DNA from 2 places in the Roseibium sp. R5 genome. Region 2 is predicted to be linked to the other one. Evidence: predicted binding sites of a transcription regulator. Region 2 holds the regulator's gene; the other holds the start of a gene.
The links. Region 2 encodes PhoB, which activates phosphate uptake and scavenging genes when phosphate is short. Its sites were predicted from a motif close to TGTCATNNANCTGTCAT; they were not measured.
Positions count from the first base shown of each region.

Region 1: the regulator PhoB is predicted to act here: its motif matches at 4,049-4,065, upstream of AC0J4F_RS15795 (glycerophosphodiester phosphodiesterase).

Region 1 covers NZ_CM146910.1:3,350,956-3,358,256, forward strand. Annotated here, with positions in the region: gene AC0J4F_RS15770 (fumarate hydratase) at 1-1,080, opposite strand, end outside; gene AC0J4F_RS15775 (LysE family translocator) at 1,315-1,941, shown strand; gene AC0J4F_RS15780 (YceI family protein) at 1,968-2,522, opposite strand; gene AC0J4F_RS15785 (cytochrome b) at 2,519-3,130, opposite strand; gene AC0J4F_RS15790 (YceI family protein) at 3,187-3,771, opposite strand; gene AC0J4F_RS15795 (glycerophosphodiester phosphodiesterase) at 4,161-4,883, shown strand; gene AC0J4F_RS15800 (MFS transporter) at 4,934-6,097, shown strand; partial or broken gene AC0J4F_RS15805 (FecR family protein) at 6,592-6,861, shown strand; gene AC0J4F_RS15810 (hypothetical protein) at 7,087-7,301, opposite strand, start outside.
Region 2 covers NZ_CM146910.1:5,169,158-5,176,458, reverse strand. Annotated here, with positions in the region: gene pstA (phosphate ABC transporter permease PstA) at 1-71, shown strand, start outside; gene pstB (phosphate ABC transporter ATP-binding protein PstB) at 93-881, shown strand; gene phoU (phosphate signaling complex protein PhoU) at 914-1,609, shown strand; gene phoB (phosphate regulon transcriptional regulator PhoB) at 1,697-2,392, shown strand; gene AC0J4F_RS24175 (IS110 family RNA-guided transposase) at 2,435-3,370, opposite strand; gene AC0J4F_RS24170 (GcrA family cell cycle regulator) at 3,617-4,162, opposite strand; gene AC0J4F_RS24165 (acetylornithine transaminase) at 4,588-5,787, shown strand; gene argF (ornithine carbamoyltransferase) at 5,784-6,713, shown strand; gene AC0J4F_RS24155 (Hsp33 family molecular chaperone) at 6,726-7,301, shown strand, end outside.

The DNA of each region.
Region 1 (7,301 bases), 1.8 Mb from region 2:
ACCGCCCAAGTGTTCATCGGTGATTTCCGGCAGATATTTTTCCGGATGCATTTCCAGCTGTTCCAGGAAAATCCCGTCCTTGGTGATCTTGCCGACGGCTTGCCGGTCGGCGGAGCAGGATACGGCCAGACCGATCGGCAGGGAGGCACCATGGCGCGGCAGGCGGATCACGCGGACATCGTGGCAGAAGTATTTGCCGCCGAACTGTGCGCCAACGCCGGTAGCCTGGGTCAGCTTGTGGATCTCTTCTTCCATCGCCAGATCACGGAACGCGTGCCCGGCTTCGGAGCCTTCGGTCGGCAGATTGTCGAGATAACGGGCGGAAGCGTATTTGGCCGTCTTCAGGTTCATTTCCGCCGACGTGCCGCCGATGACGATCGCCAGGTGATAAGGCGGGCAGGCGGCTGTCCCGAGCGTCAGGATCTTTTCCTTCAGGAAGTCGATCATGCGGTCGTGGGTCAGGAGCGACGGCGTTCCCTGGAACAGGAAGGTCTTGTTCGCCGAGCCACCGCCCTTGGCCATGAACAGGAACTTGTAAGCGTCCTCGCCCTCTGAATAGAGTTCGATTTGCGCTGGCATGTTGTTCTTGGTGTTTTTCTCCTCGAACATGGAGATCGGCGCGAGCTGCGAATAGCGCAGGTTCTTCTTGAAATAGGCATCGCGCGCACCTTCACCGAGCGATGCCTCGTCGCCGCCGGAGGTCCACACGCGCCGGCCCTTCTTGCCCATGATGATCGCTGTGCCTGTGTCCTGGCACATCGGCAAGACGCCATGGGACGCGATGTTGGCGTTCTTCAGGAGATCAAAGGCGACGAACTTGTCGTTTTCGGTGGCTTCCGGATCATCCAGGATCTTTTGCAGCTGTTCGAGGTGTCCGGGGCGCAAAAAGTGGTTGATGTCCTTGAAGGCCTCTTCGGCCAGAAGGCGCAGGCCTTCCGGCTCGACGACCAAAACTTCTTCGCCGTTGAACTCAGCTGTTTTGACGTGGTCAGAGGTCAGCTTGCGATAGGGCGTTGTGTCTTCGCCTTGCGGGAAGAGGGCGCTGTGCTGATAGTCTGGCGGGGTGACGGGCGCGTTCATGCAAAAAGCCTTCCTGATCTGGCTAGGCGCTGACGGTTCAGCCCCTGGCAAAAGGTCTGTGGCGTGTTCTTAAGCAAAATGTTGCAAGAGTCCAAGCCGACATAAGACGCAATCGATCCGGTTTTCGAAATTCGGCGCATAGCCGTTGAGCTTGTTGAGCGCTTGTGAAACAGTGCGATCAGGAAATTCGTCCGATCTGATCGTTTTCATTTAGCTATTTTCTTTGGGGGACTTATGGACCTGTCGTTTTGGGCCCTGTTCGCGCTGACAGTCTTCACCGCCTCGATGGTGCCAGGCCCCAGCACATTGATCGCATTTACCCACGGTGCGCGTTATGGATGGAAACAGGTGCTTGCGACCGCACTTGGAAATATGAGTGCTTCCGTGGTGCAGGCCATCTTGGCCTGCGCCGGTCTCGGCATTGTGCTTGCCAAATCGGCTGTCTTGTTCATGTTCATCAAATATGCTGGTGCGGCATATCTTGTTTATCTTGGCTTTTCGATGTGGCGCAGCGCTTCCAACGGGCTCGATATCGGCGGAGACAAACGGTCAGAAGCGGATACGACCGGGCGCCTTTATCGGAGCGGATTTCTGGTCGCCGCTGCAAACCCCAAGGCAGTTGTGTTTTTCACTGCTTTGTTTCCCCAATTTCTCGATCCTTCGGGAACAGCTGTCACTCAGCTGACCGGGATGGTTGTTCTGATCGCGCTGGTATCGTTCTCGGTCGCCATGATTTACGGCTTCGTTGGAAGCCGTTTGAGCGTTCTTCACCTGTCGCGACGGTTTATGGGTCGGATGCACAAAGCGATTGGCGGTTTGTTCGTTGCCAGCGGCATCGGTCTGGCGGCCTCACGCGGCTGAAGACCGCGCGAGCCCCTAAGGAAATGTCAGCGGGTCGCTGTGAGATTGAGCGTGACGGTGACAGCATCGCCGACGGTGTCTGTTCCGACACCTGTTCCAAGGCCGTATTCAAGACGGTTTAAAGTCGCCATGCCACTGGCTGTGGCAGTGTCACCATTGATCGCCAGCGTAAAGTCCAGGACGAGCGGCATGGACACACCTTTGATCGTGAGCGTTCCGTTTGCCCGGTAACTGTCGCCTTCCACCCGTTCGACGCTGTCGGCGGTGAAGGTCGCGTCCGGGAACGCGGCGGTGTCAAACCAATCGCCATTCGGCAGGGTCCCGTCAAATTGGGCGTTGCCGGTGGAGGCGCTGGCCGGACGGATCGTGGCCGAAATATCGGCGTTTTCCGGCGCGTCCGGGTCAAACTCGATGGATGCGTCCCAGGAGGTAAACCGTCCTGTCAAAGCGCTGCTGCCCTGCTGGACTTCAAACCCAAGTGTGCTCTGCGCCGGATCTACAGTCCATGTCGCGGCAAGTGCGGGCTGCACGGTCAGGAAAGACAAGGTGCAGCTGAGGAGTGCAAGTGATTTCAGTGTCATGCTTTGGCTTTCTCGGAATGTGATTCAAGCGCTTTTTGGGCCGGCTTTGTTGATGTCATCCGCTTCAAGGTGTCGTCCTTGGCAATGAAGTGGTGCTTCAGTGCAGCGGCGATGTGAACAACCACCAGGGCGATCAACAGATACGCACCGTATTCATGGAGGATCATGAAAAAGGCTTCCGCCTGTTCTTTTGTTCCAAGGGCCTCCGGATAGGGCAGGTGCGGGATCGGCAGAACGTTAAACACCACTGTGGGTATGCCCCAGGGCGATGCGGACACCATGAACCAGCCTGTGATCGGCATTGCGAAGATCAGGAAGTAGAGCCCGATATGACCGAGATGAGCTGCGAGTTTTTCGAGGGCCGGCATGTCGGACGGCAGTTTCGGTGAAGGGTTTGTCAGACGCCAAATCAGCCTGAAGGCCGCAAGCGCCAATACAACAAAGCCGAAGGACTTGTGCAGCTGGTAGAGCTGAAAAAGGTTTGGATCGGTCTGCGGCAGCTGCTTGAGATAAAGTCCGAAGGCGAGCATGCCGATTATCAGCAGGGCCATGGTCCAGTGAAAGAAAATGGCTATCCGGCCATATCCGGTTGGCGTATTGCGATACATGGCAGTTTCCTTCGGCAAACGGGAAGCCTCAACAAGGCTCCCCGCATCTTCGCAGATTAGTTTGTTGCGGCAGTCGTCAGCGTTTCGGTGTGGAACGTGATCTTGACCTCGTCACCTACATAGGGCACGAACATGTCCATGCCGTAGTCAGATCGTTTGATCACGGTGTTTACGGCAAAACCAACCGATTCCTTCTTCGCCATCGGATGCTCACCCATTGCCTTGACATCAACGGTCAGGGTCGCCGGCTTCGTGATGCCTTTGATTGTGAGATCGCCGGTCACTTCAAGCTGCTTCTCGCCGGTTTGCTCGACGCTTGTGCTCTTGAAGGTAGCTTCAGGGAATTTCTCAGCGTCAAAGAAGTCGGCGCTCAGGAGGTGCTTGTCGCGATCTGCCCAGAACGTATCGAGGCTGCCGATCTGAATGGTGAACTCGATCGAGGAATTGGCCGGGGTTTCCTTGTCGATCAAAAGAGTGCCATCCCAGTCGCCAAAACGGCCATCGGTGGTGGAGTAGCCGAGGTGATCGTATGTGAAGGACAGGTTGGAGTGGGACTTGTCGAAGTCGAACGCAACCGGTTCAGCGACAGCAGCGCCAGCGAGAACGGACAGGGCAAAGGCAGATGTAGCAAGACGGATCATTTTGGAACCTCATCAATAAGACTGTTGAAGACGTTCCATGGGGAACGCTGATCCATCACATAAGCTGTATTTCAAAAGCTGCAATTTGACTGACTGTTTATTGAGGGTGAACAATTTGTCATAATTCCGCCGGATGGTTCGGAAAAACGACTCGGCGAGTTATCGAAAAGATTGGAAGTTTCTGCGAGATCTACAACTGCGCTCGGCAACAGTTGATAGTGACCAAAGCGGCCGCTTTTGACCTTGAAACAATCTATAGTTTGGTGAACGTGATATGTGTCATGAAGGTATCAAAGTCTTCAGGCATCTCTTTCGTGTCTCGATCAATCGAGATTCGTTTCCCTTCAACATCGCCGGTGCTTTGACCCCGAACCTTCTGGAGCATATCCATGAACCGTGCAGCTATTGTTTGCCATCGTGGCCTCAGCCTCAAAGCCCCGGAAAACACTCTTGCGTCTCTGGAAAAAGCGATTGAAGCAGGCGCGGAAGTGGTTGAGCTCGATGTCCGTCCTTCCCACGACGGTGTCCTCTACGTCTTTCACGATGACACGCTGGATAGAACCACGAACGGCTCGGGCCGGTTTGCCGACAAACTCTCATCTGAGATCGACCGACTTGATGCAGGTTCCTGGTTTTCTGAAGAGTTTTCCGGCGAACGTGTGCCGCGGTTTGATGCATTTCTGAAGGCGTGCCGGGAGCGGATTTCGGTCTATGCTGAGATCAAAGAAGGAGACCCGGCGAAGGTCAGAGACATGCTCCAGGCCAACGGTCTCCTGGAAACAGCCTGGACGTTCTCCTTTGATCAAGCCATTCGCGCAGAGGCACGGGCCCGTGTTCCTGATCTCCGGCTCATGGTCTTGTTTGATCATGTCGGCTCGGTTGAACGGGCGGTCGCGCAAGGCGCGGCAATTTTGGAGTTTCAAGCGCACAACCTGGACCCTGATCTTGCCGCGTCGGCAAGGGATGCAGGGCTCATCACGCAGCTCTTTTATGACGGTGATGATCGCGACGTGTTCGAACTGGCGGTCACGTGCGGCATCCAGCAAATGAACATTGACCATGTCGACGTTTTCCGCTCTGTTGAAAACGAAATTCTGACCCCGGCGACCTAGGATTTTGGATCGCAAGCCGGGCCCTGCAAAACACAAAAGGACTGCGACCGGTGACGGGTCATGATGCTGCCTTGAGCCTCAACCGGTTCGAAACGCGGCTTGCAACACGGCTGGTGTTTTTCATTGGCGGACTGACCATGGGAGCATGGTCACCGTTGATCCCCTTTGCACAACAAAGACTTGGCGTTGATGATGCCGGGCTTGGTCTTTTGCTCTTGTGCCTCGGTATTGGCTCGGTTCTGTTCATGCCGCTTGCCGGACCTCTATGCGCCGCATTTGGAAGCCGGCGAGTGATTGTCGGGTCCGGGATCGGTTTGATTGCCGGATTTCCGGCTCTTGGGTATGCAGAGACGATCCCGCTCATGGCCATCGCGGTTTTCCTGTTCGGGAGCTTCCTCGGTGTCATGGAAGTCGGCATGAATTCCCATGCGGTGGATGTTGAGAGTGGATCGGACAAACCGCTGATGTCGGGGTTCCATGCCCAGTTCAGCATTGGGGGATTTGCCGGGGCTGGGGGCGTCACGCTTTTCTTGACGCTCGGCCTGTCACCGTTCGCATCTGCTGGCTTGATTGCGCTTTCAAGCCTCCTGCTTCTGATTGTAGCGGCCCCCCGGCTGCTCCCTAATCGCACGGGCGGTTCTTCAACGGGCGGGGCTTTCCCGAAAGGCGTTGTCCTGCTTCTGGCACTCCTCATCGCCATCACGTTTTTGACCGAAGGAGCTGTTCTGGACTGGAGCGCTGCGCTGATCACAGATCAGGGGCTGGTGAACATTGCCCAGGGCGGCATTGGCTTCATGTGTTTTTCAATTACGATGACGATCGGCCGTTTGCTGGGCGACCGGGTGGTTGCCAGGTTTGGTCCGAGAAACATCCTGCTCTGGGGCGGGGTGATCACCATTGCCGGTATTCTGCTCGTTGCAACGGCGAGCAACCTGGCTGTGTCGCTGATCGGATTTGCGGCAATCGGGGCCGGGGTCTGCAATATTGTCCCGGTGCTCTTCAGCCTAACAGGGCGGCAAAAGGTCATGCCGCAAGGCGCCGCGATTGCAGCGGTCGCAACAGCCGGGTATGGCGGAATATTATTGGGGCCTGCGATGATCGGTTTCGTTGCGGACGGGATCGGCTTGCCCGTGACGTTCGCCGGGCTTTCTCTGCTTATGGTAATCGTAGCGTTAAGTGCTGGCGTGGCCGTTCAAGGTTCACAGGCTGAATAAAACTGTTGTTTGATTGTCGTTAGACAACACCGAAGCCGGAATTTGTCAGGCATTTCAGTTCCTCAGCGCAGGTGACCGTCAGTTGGAAATAGTTGCGATAGTCTTGGTCTCTATCGCTGTGGTAGTATGAGCATGGCATCGGGGTTCAACTTATGTTCCGCGACCTATTTGCTGACCTTCACCTAACGTTAAAATTGTCAATGTTATAAGGTGCTTCAATAATCATCTAAAATACGGTGTCTGGCGTGGTTTCCATTCGGTCAATAGACGTGTCTACGGTGTTTTATAAGCTCCTTGCCATAAAACCATTTGGCAGACCGATTGGGTTCAACGTATTCGCTTTTTTCCTCTGCAGTTTCGCGGTCCTGTCGAGCGTCGGTGAAGCGCGCGCTGAGTGGGTCGTCAAGCGGGTGTCTGGGGTCGTTTATTTTGTTGCGCCAGAGGTCAAGGCGTTCCGCGTTCAACGCGGTATGGTGTTTCAACCCGGCTATACCATGGCAACGCGTTCCGGTGCGCGGGCGCTGATCGCGCGCGGCGCAGAGACTATCTCGGTTGGCCCGAATGCCAAGTTTGCTCTTTCAAAATATCGAAGCAACAATCGCAAGACCACGCTGCTTCAGCGCTCTGGCCGCCTGACCGTCGATGTTCAAAAGCGCGGGCGTCCGCACTTTACAGTCGAAACCCCTTTTCTCGCCGCTGTTGTCAAAGGAACGCGGTTTGGTGTTTCCGTGAACAGCCGCGAAGCGCGGGTCTCTGTTGAACGTGGTCTTGTCGAGGTCTCCGATTTGGCAACCGGCCAAACCGCTTCGCTGGGGCCGGGCCAGAGTGCGTCAAGTGCGCCCGGCAGCCGGTCGGGCTTGTCGGTGTCCGGTGTGAATGCGCCCTCTGTGTCACCGGGCGCTGCAAGGGCTCCGGCTTTTGCCACTCCGTCAATCGGAAATGTTCCGAGCCAGTCTACGAACACCTCCAATCAAGGTGTTTCGGGAGGCTCAACAAACAGCCAGGGGCAGAATGCTGGTGGCAACTCGGGTGGCGCCGGTGATGGGAGCGCGGGCAGTTCTTCCGGGAGCGGCGAATCCGCTGGCAACAATGGAAGTGGCAACGGAAACGGGAACGGCAATTCCGGTAACAACGGGAATGATAACGGCAATTCCGGTAACAACGGAAATGGCAACGGCAATTCCGGTAACAACGGAAATGGCAA
Region 2 (7,301 bases):
TCCTGATCTTCCTTCTGTCTATGAACATCCTCGCGATTATCCTGCGCCGCAGGTTCGAGCGTCGCTGGTAAGGAGGCGTACCCATGAATGACATGCCGAAAATTGAACAGGCGACAGATATGACCGACAGCAAGATTTCAGCCAATAAAGTGCAGGTCTATTACGGCGACACGCACGCGATCAAGGACGTGGATATTGAAATCCAGCCGCGTTCGGTCACGGCCTTCATTGGCCCGTCCGGGTGTGGCAAGTCGACATTCTTGCGGACCATCAACCGCATGAACGACACGATCGATATCTGCCGGGTCGAAGGCTCCATCCAGATCGACGGCGAAGACATCTACGATCCGAAGGTCGATCCGGTGCAGCTGCGCGCCAAGGTCGGAATGGTATTCCAGAAGCCGAACCCGTTCCCGAAATCGATTTACGATAACGTAGCCTACGGCCCGCGCATTCACGGTCTGGCCCGGAACCGGGCTGAGCTTGATGACATCGTGGCCTCCAGCCTGCAAAAAGCGGGTCTTTGGGAAGAAGCCAAGGATCGTCTCGACGAACCTGGAACCGGCATGTCCGGTGGTCAGCAGCAGCGCCTGTGTATTGCTCGCGCGATTGCCGTTAGCCCGGAAGTGATCCTGATGGATGAGCCGTGTTCCGCTCTCGATCCGATCGCGACTGCCAAGGTTGAGGAACTGATCGACGAGCTGCGCGAGAATTACACGATTGTGATCGTAACGCACTCCATGCAGCAGGCCGCTCGCGTGTCTCAGCGCACTGCATTCTTCCACTTGGGAATTCTGGTTGAAGAAGGTCCGACACAGGATATCTTCACCAACCCGGTGGACAAGCGTACGCAGGACTACATTACCGGCCGCTTCGGTTAACCGGATTGCACATTTTTTCGAAGGGACACAGGATGTCTGAACATACAGTCACGGCTTATGATGACGAATTGAACGTCATGGCCGGCCGGATCGCTGAAATGGGCGGTCTCGCAGAAAAAGCATTTGCAGAAGCCGTTTCCGCCCTCGTGTCCGGCGACACCGATTTGGCGCGCCGCGTGATTGATCAGGATCGCCGTCTTGATGCGCTGCATCAGGACGTTGAGGAAGGCCTGATCGCAATGATCGTGCGCCGTCAGCCGATGGGGCAGGATCTGCGTGAAATCACGGCTGCCAGCCGGATCGCGAACGATCTGGAGCGTGTTGGCGATCTTGCAAAGAACGTTGCCAAGCGGGCAATCGCAATCGACAACGACATTCAGAGCAAGAAGCTGGCAATCGGCGTCGAGCACATGACCGAGCTGGCCCTCGGGCAGCTGAAAAAGGTTCTGGATGCCTACACCGGACGCAATGCAGAGGCAGCGCGCCACGTGCAGGAAGCTGATGCCGAAGTCGATGCGATCTACACCTCTCTGTTTCGCGAACTTCTGACGTACATGATGGAAGACCCTCGGGTGATCACCTCCTGCGTCCATCTCCTCTTCTGTGCGAAGAACATCGAGCGGATCGGCGATCATGCCACCAACATTGCCGAAAACGTCTTCTTCATGGTGACGGGCGAACGGCTTCCGGAAGACCGCACCAAGGTTGATGAAACCGGCGCTATGTGAGTTGCCAGAGCCAGCCTGAGCGGGCTGTGAAGCAGGAACTGTAAGCCGGCGCTTTGGTGCCGGCTGAGGGAATTGGAGTGAGAATTCATGCCGAAGGTCCTCATCGTCGAAGACGAAGAACCGTTGAGCCTTCTGTTGCGGTATAATCTGGAAGCGGAAGGATACGCCGTCGAGACCTGTGTCCGCGGCGACGAGGCGGAAATCCGCCTCCGGGAAACCCAGCCGGACCTTTTGTTGCTGGACTGGATGTTGCCCGGACTGTCCGGCATAGAACTGTGCCGGCGCCTGCGGGCACGCGAAGACACCGAGCGCTTGCCGGTCATCATGCTGACGGCGCGCGGCGAGGAAGCTGAGCGCATCAGAGGCCTGTCGACCGGAGCGGACGACTACGTGGTCAAACCGTTCTCAGTGCCCGAACTGATGGCGCGTGTCCGCGCGATCTTGCGGCGGGCAAGCCCGGAGGTGGTGTCCACGATGCTGCGCTCTGGCGATATCGAACTTGACCGGGAAACACACCGCGTCCGGCGCAGCACCAAGGAAATCCATTTGGGGCCAACAGAGTTTCGCCTTCTGGAATTCCTGATGACCGCACCAGGCCGGGTCTTTTCCCGCGAACAGCTGCTGGACGGTGTTTGGGGGCACGATGTCTATGTGGATGAACGCACGGTCGATGTTCACGTAGGCCGCCTGCGCAAAGCGCTGAACAAGGGCAAGGCGAAGGATCCGATCCGCACGGTGCGCGGGGCTGGGTATGCCTTCAACGACCAGTTCACGGCAGCCTGATCGAGACTTTCAAGACAAACAAAAAAGCAACGGTGTTGGTAGTCAAGCGGAGACCATCATCGTTTCTTTTAGCCTTGCATTGAGAATGATGATCATTTTTCGCATGACGGCGACGAGGGCGACCTTTGACGGTTTTCCATTTGTTTTGAGGCGTTTGTAGAAGGCCTTCATGACCGGATCAAAGCGGATGGCTGGCAGAGCTGCGACGTAGAGAGCATCTCGGATTTGCCGCCGTCCACCGGAGATCATGCGTTTGCCCCGCATGAGGCCGCTATCCTTGTTGAGCGGGGCCACGCCGACGAGCTTGGCGACCTGTCCTTTGGACAAGCTCCCCAGCTCCGGCAAGTCGGCCAGCAGGAAGCAAGCTGTTCTTAGACCGATGCCTTTGAGGGACATGAGAACATTGGCCCTTTGGGCAAGTGCCGGGTCCGACCTGATGCAAAGCTCCATGTCGTCGATAACAGCCTGGCGCTGATTGGTCAAAAAGCGCAGACTTTCTTCGATCCAGGCTATCGTCCTGCCGGTCTGCTTTTCCCTGCGGTTCTTTTCTTGAACGATCATATGGCTCAGTTGCCGGTATCTTTGAACCAGCTCCTTGAGCAGGGTCTGGGCCGCGGAGCTGGGAGTGAGGAGGCGTGTCTCCAGGCGTTGGCCATAGTCGGCCAGAATGAAGGCATCAATCTTGTCGGTCTTGGAGAGCTGGCCACAGGCCCGGGCAAATTGCCGGACTTGCTTGGCGTTCACCTTGGCAACTGGCCGGCCAACCGCCAGAAGGGCAGCCTCAACGGCACGCTCATAGCCGCCGGTCGGCTCCAGGATCAGCCGTTCTATCGAGTTGAACCGCATGAGAAAGGTCAGGAATGCATCGATCCCTTCCTCCGTGTTGGTGAAACTCGCACGCTGCTCATCGGGCAGAACGCAAACGTCAAACGTGGATTTTGATATGTCGATGCCGACAAAACGGCTAGCATAAGGCATGGCTTGGTCTCCCTTATACGCGAGCGCGAAGCTCTCTCAACGGTTCGACGAAGCCTCAAGTGTGTGAAGGGTTCTGCTTTTTTGCGAACGCAAGGTTCATGCCCGCAAGGGCTCAACCACTTCACACACCGTCATAAAGGTAAGGCCATACCTCAATGACAAAGAGGCCGGAGCATCAAACCATGCTCCGGCCTCATAATGTATAAGCCCGCCAAATCGGCGGGCTTTTTCTTGGGTATTTCGAGATCAGGAAGCCTGGGCAACACTGGTCTTGTTGTTGGCGCTCCGGCGGCGGTCTGCGACCGGCTGGTAAGCAATCTTGCAGTGGTAGGGGCAGTAGGGCACGCCGGCTTCGGATACTTGACCACAGAAGTAGAAGTCTTCTGTCGCCGGATCGCCGATCGGCCACTTACAGGTGCGCTCAGTTAGCGTCAGGATAGTCGCCCGCTTGGACATTGGAACAACATCAGCGATCGGTTCTGCAACGGGTTGAACCTCTGCGACCGGGGCTGGCGTCGGCTCCATCTTCAGCGCTGCGGTACCTTGGGTCTGCGGCTGTGTTTGCGGACGTTTCGGTGCCGATTGAGACGCCGGATTGGCCGTTGTGCGGGGACGGCGCGGTTTTGCGCTTGAGGAAGAAGACTTTGCGCGGCCGGAAAGACCAAGCCGGTGTACCTTGCCAATCACTGCGTTCCGGGTGACACCGCCAAGCTCACCCGCAATCTGGCTTGCGCTCAAACCATCGCCCCAGAGCTTCTTCAAAAGCTCAACCCGTTCGTTCGTCCAACTCATTGCCGCACCCCTTGCCAAGGCCAGTGACTGGCCAAAATCCCGTTATTGGACACGCGAACGCAAGTCCATTATGGCATATCTTGTGCCTCTATTTGATACGCCGCACGAGATGTCGTGTCTGATTAGTCAAAGGTTACAATAACGTTAATTTGTGAAGCAACCGTCAGGCTGCAGTGAGTTGGGGATGAACGGACTTTTCCCCAACAGATGCGAGGTCCTTGAGACTTTTACATAAAACAGCCCGAACCCCGGCAATGGCCATTTCCATTGACAGGCGGGGACCTCGGCAGTGTATAAGGATCTTGCAACGTGCCGCCGCTTTGGCGGCACATTGCGTTTTTGGCCTGTAATTTAAGGCGATGCCCCGGAGTTCCGACGGTCCGATACCAGTGGCGCTTCCGGCGGCCAAAGGAGACTAAAGAGGTATGTCCGCGTCCGCGCTTTTTGGAAACTACGCAAGATCGAACCTGTCATTCGATCACGGGGAAGGTGTCTGGCTTGTTACGAGTGACGGCCGACGATTTCTCGATTGCGGGTCCGGGATCGCGGTAAATTCGCTCGGACATGCTCATCCGCATCTGGTCCAGGCCCTTCAGGATCAGGCGGCCAAGCTGTGGCATATTTCCAATTTGCATCAGATGCCGGATGGCGCGCGGCTTGCGCAGCGCCTCACCGATGCAACATTTGCAGACAAGGTTTTGTTCGTGAATTCCGGCGCCGAAGCAATGGAAGCGGCGATCAAGTGTGCCCGGCGTTATCACTATGACCGCAATGAGCCGGACCGGTATCAGATCGTGACCTTCGAAGGTGCTTTCCATGGTCGGACACTCGGCACGATTGCAGCAGGTGGCCAGGCAAAATACCTCGAAGGTTTCGGACCTAAGGCCCCGGGCTTCGATCAGGTGCCCAGCGGGGACTTGGAGGCCTTGAAAGCCATGGTCGGTCCGCAAACCGCAGCGATCGCGATCGAACCCATCCAAGGCGAGGGCGGCATTCGGGAAGTCGACTACGAATTCCTGCGCGCTCTGCGCAAGCTTTGTGATGAAACCGGAGCCCTGCTGATCTTTGACGAAATCCAGACGGGTGTCGGCCGGACCGGAAAAATGTTCGCGCATCAGTGGACTGGCGTTGATCCGGATCTGATGGCCGTCGCCAAGGGCATAGGCAGCGGGTTCCCGATGGGCGCTTGCCTTGCGACCGAAGAAGTTGCGTCCGCGCTGGCACCTGGAACCCACGGCACGACCTTCGGTGGCAATCCGCTCGCTATGGCTGTTGGTAATGCGGTTTTGGACGTCATCCTTGCTGATGGTTTTCTGGAAGAGGTTCAAAAGAAGGGCCTCTCCTTCAAGCAAAAGCTTTCCGGGCTGGTCGATAGCCACCCGAAGGTGTTTGAGGCTGTACGGGGCAATGGTCTGATGCTCGGCATCAAGTGCACCGCGCCGGTGGGAGACTATGTCGCCGCCGCGCGCGAAGCGGGCATTCTTGCGGTCCCGGCCGGTGACAACGTCGTCCGGATCCTGCCGCCACTGACCATCTCGGAAGAAGAGATTTCCGATGCGGTTGATCGGCTGGAGAAGGCCGCAGTTGCCGTTGAGAGAAAGTTGTTGGAAGGAGCGGCCGAATGACCGCCAACGGAGCGTACAAAAACTTCCTGGATCTGACCCAATTCGAGGGCGATGATCTGCGCGCTATTCTGGAAACAGGAAAGAAGATCAAGGCAACCCGCAACGGCGTTCGCCGGGGTGAGGGGCCGCTGGCCGGCAAAGTTCTGGCCATGATTTTCGAACAGCCATCGACACGGACCCGCATTTCCTTTGACGTTGGGATGCGCGAACTCGGCGGCGAGACGTTGATGCTGACCGGTGCGGAGATGCAGCTGGGCCGAGGCGAGACCATCGCAGACACGGCGAAGGTGCTGTCCCGGTTCGTCGACGGCGTCATGATCCGGATCCTGGACCACGAAGCCCTCAATGAACTGGCTGAAAACGCGACCATTCCGGTGATCAATGGCCTGACAAAGATCTCGCATCCGTGCCAGATCATGGCAGACATCATGACTTTCGAAGAGCATCGCGGCGGCATCTCCGGGCGCAGCATTGCCTGGACCGGCGACAGCAACAATGTTCTGGCGTCCTGGGTTCACGCCGCACCGCGCCTGGATTTCGAACTGCGCATCGCGACACCAGCCGAACTGGCCCCACCGCAGGATCTGATTGAGACCGCCCGTGCCAAGGGTGGTTCCATTCTGGTTACCGACGACCCATATGAGGCTGTCAAAGGGACCGACTGTGTCGTCACCGATTGCTGGGTGTCGATGGGCGACGATGATGCCGAAAGCCGTCACAATCTGCTGAGCGCCTATCAGGTAAATGAGCGTCTGATGGCGGAGGCAAATGGTGATGCACTGTTTATGCATTGCCTTCCGGCACACCGCGGCGAGGAAGTCACCAACGAGGTCATGGACGGTCCCAACTCTGTCGTGTTTGACGAAGCCGAAAACCGGCTCCATGCTCAAAAGGGCATTTTGGCCTGGTGTTTCGGCGCAGCTTGAGGCGTAGCCAAAGTGGCATTAAATTTGGAAGAACTGGGCATCAAGCCCGCAGGGCTGGACGCTGTCCGGCCCTTTGCCGTGGAAGGACTGGATGTCCGCGGGCGCAGTGTTGCGCTTGGCCCCATCCTTGAGAAAATTCTTGGACGCCATGATTATCCGGAGCCGGTATCCCGGCTTCTGGCGGAAGCCATTGTCCTGACAAGCCTGCTCGGAACCTCTCTGAAGTTCGACGGGCGGTTTACACTCCAGACCCAGACGCAGGGTCCGGTGTCAATGCTGGTCGTCGATTTTGAAACGCCGGACGCAATCCGTGCTTGCGCAACGTTCGACGCAGAACGTGTTGCCGGGTTGATCGATGCCGGTGCTGCGACACCAGAGGCGCTGCTCGGGCATGGTCATCTGGCGATGACCATCGATCAGGGCAAGCACATGCAGCGCTACCAGGGCTTGGTCGAGCTGAATGGTATCTCATTGGAAGAAGTCGCGCGCCGGTACTTCGAGCGATCTGAGCAGATCCCGACCGAAGTCCGTTTGGCTGTCGGTGAACTCTACACCCGGCAGGACGGAGATGCGCCGGTCAAATCCTGG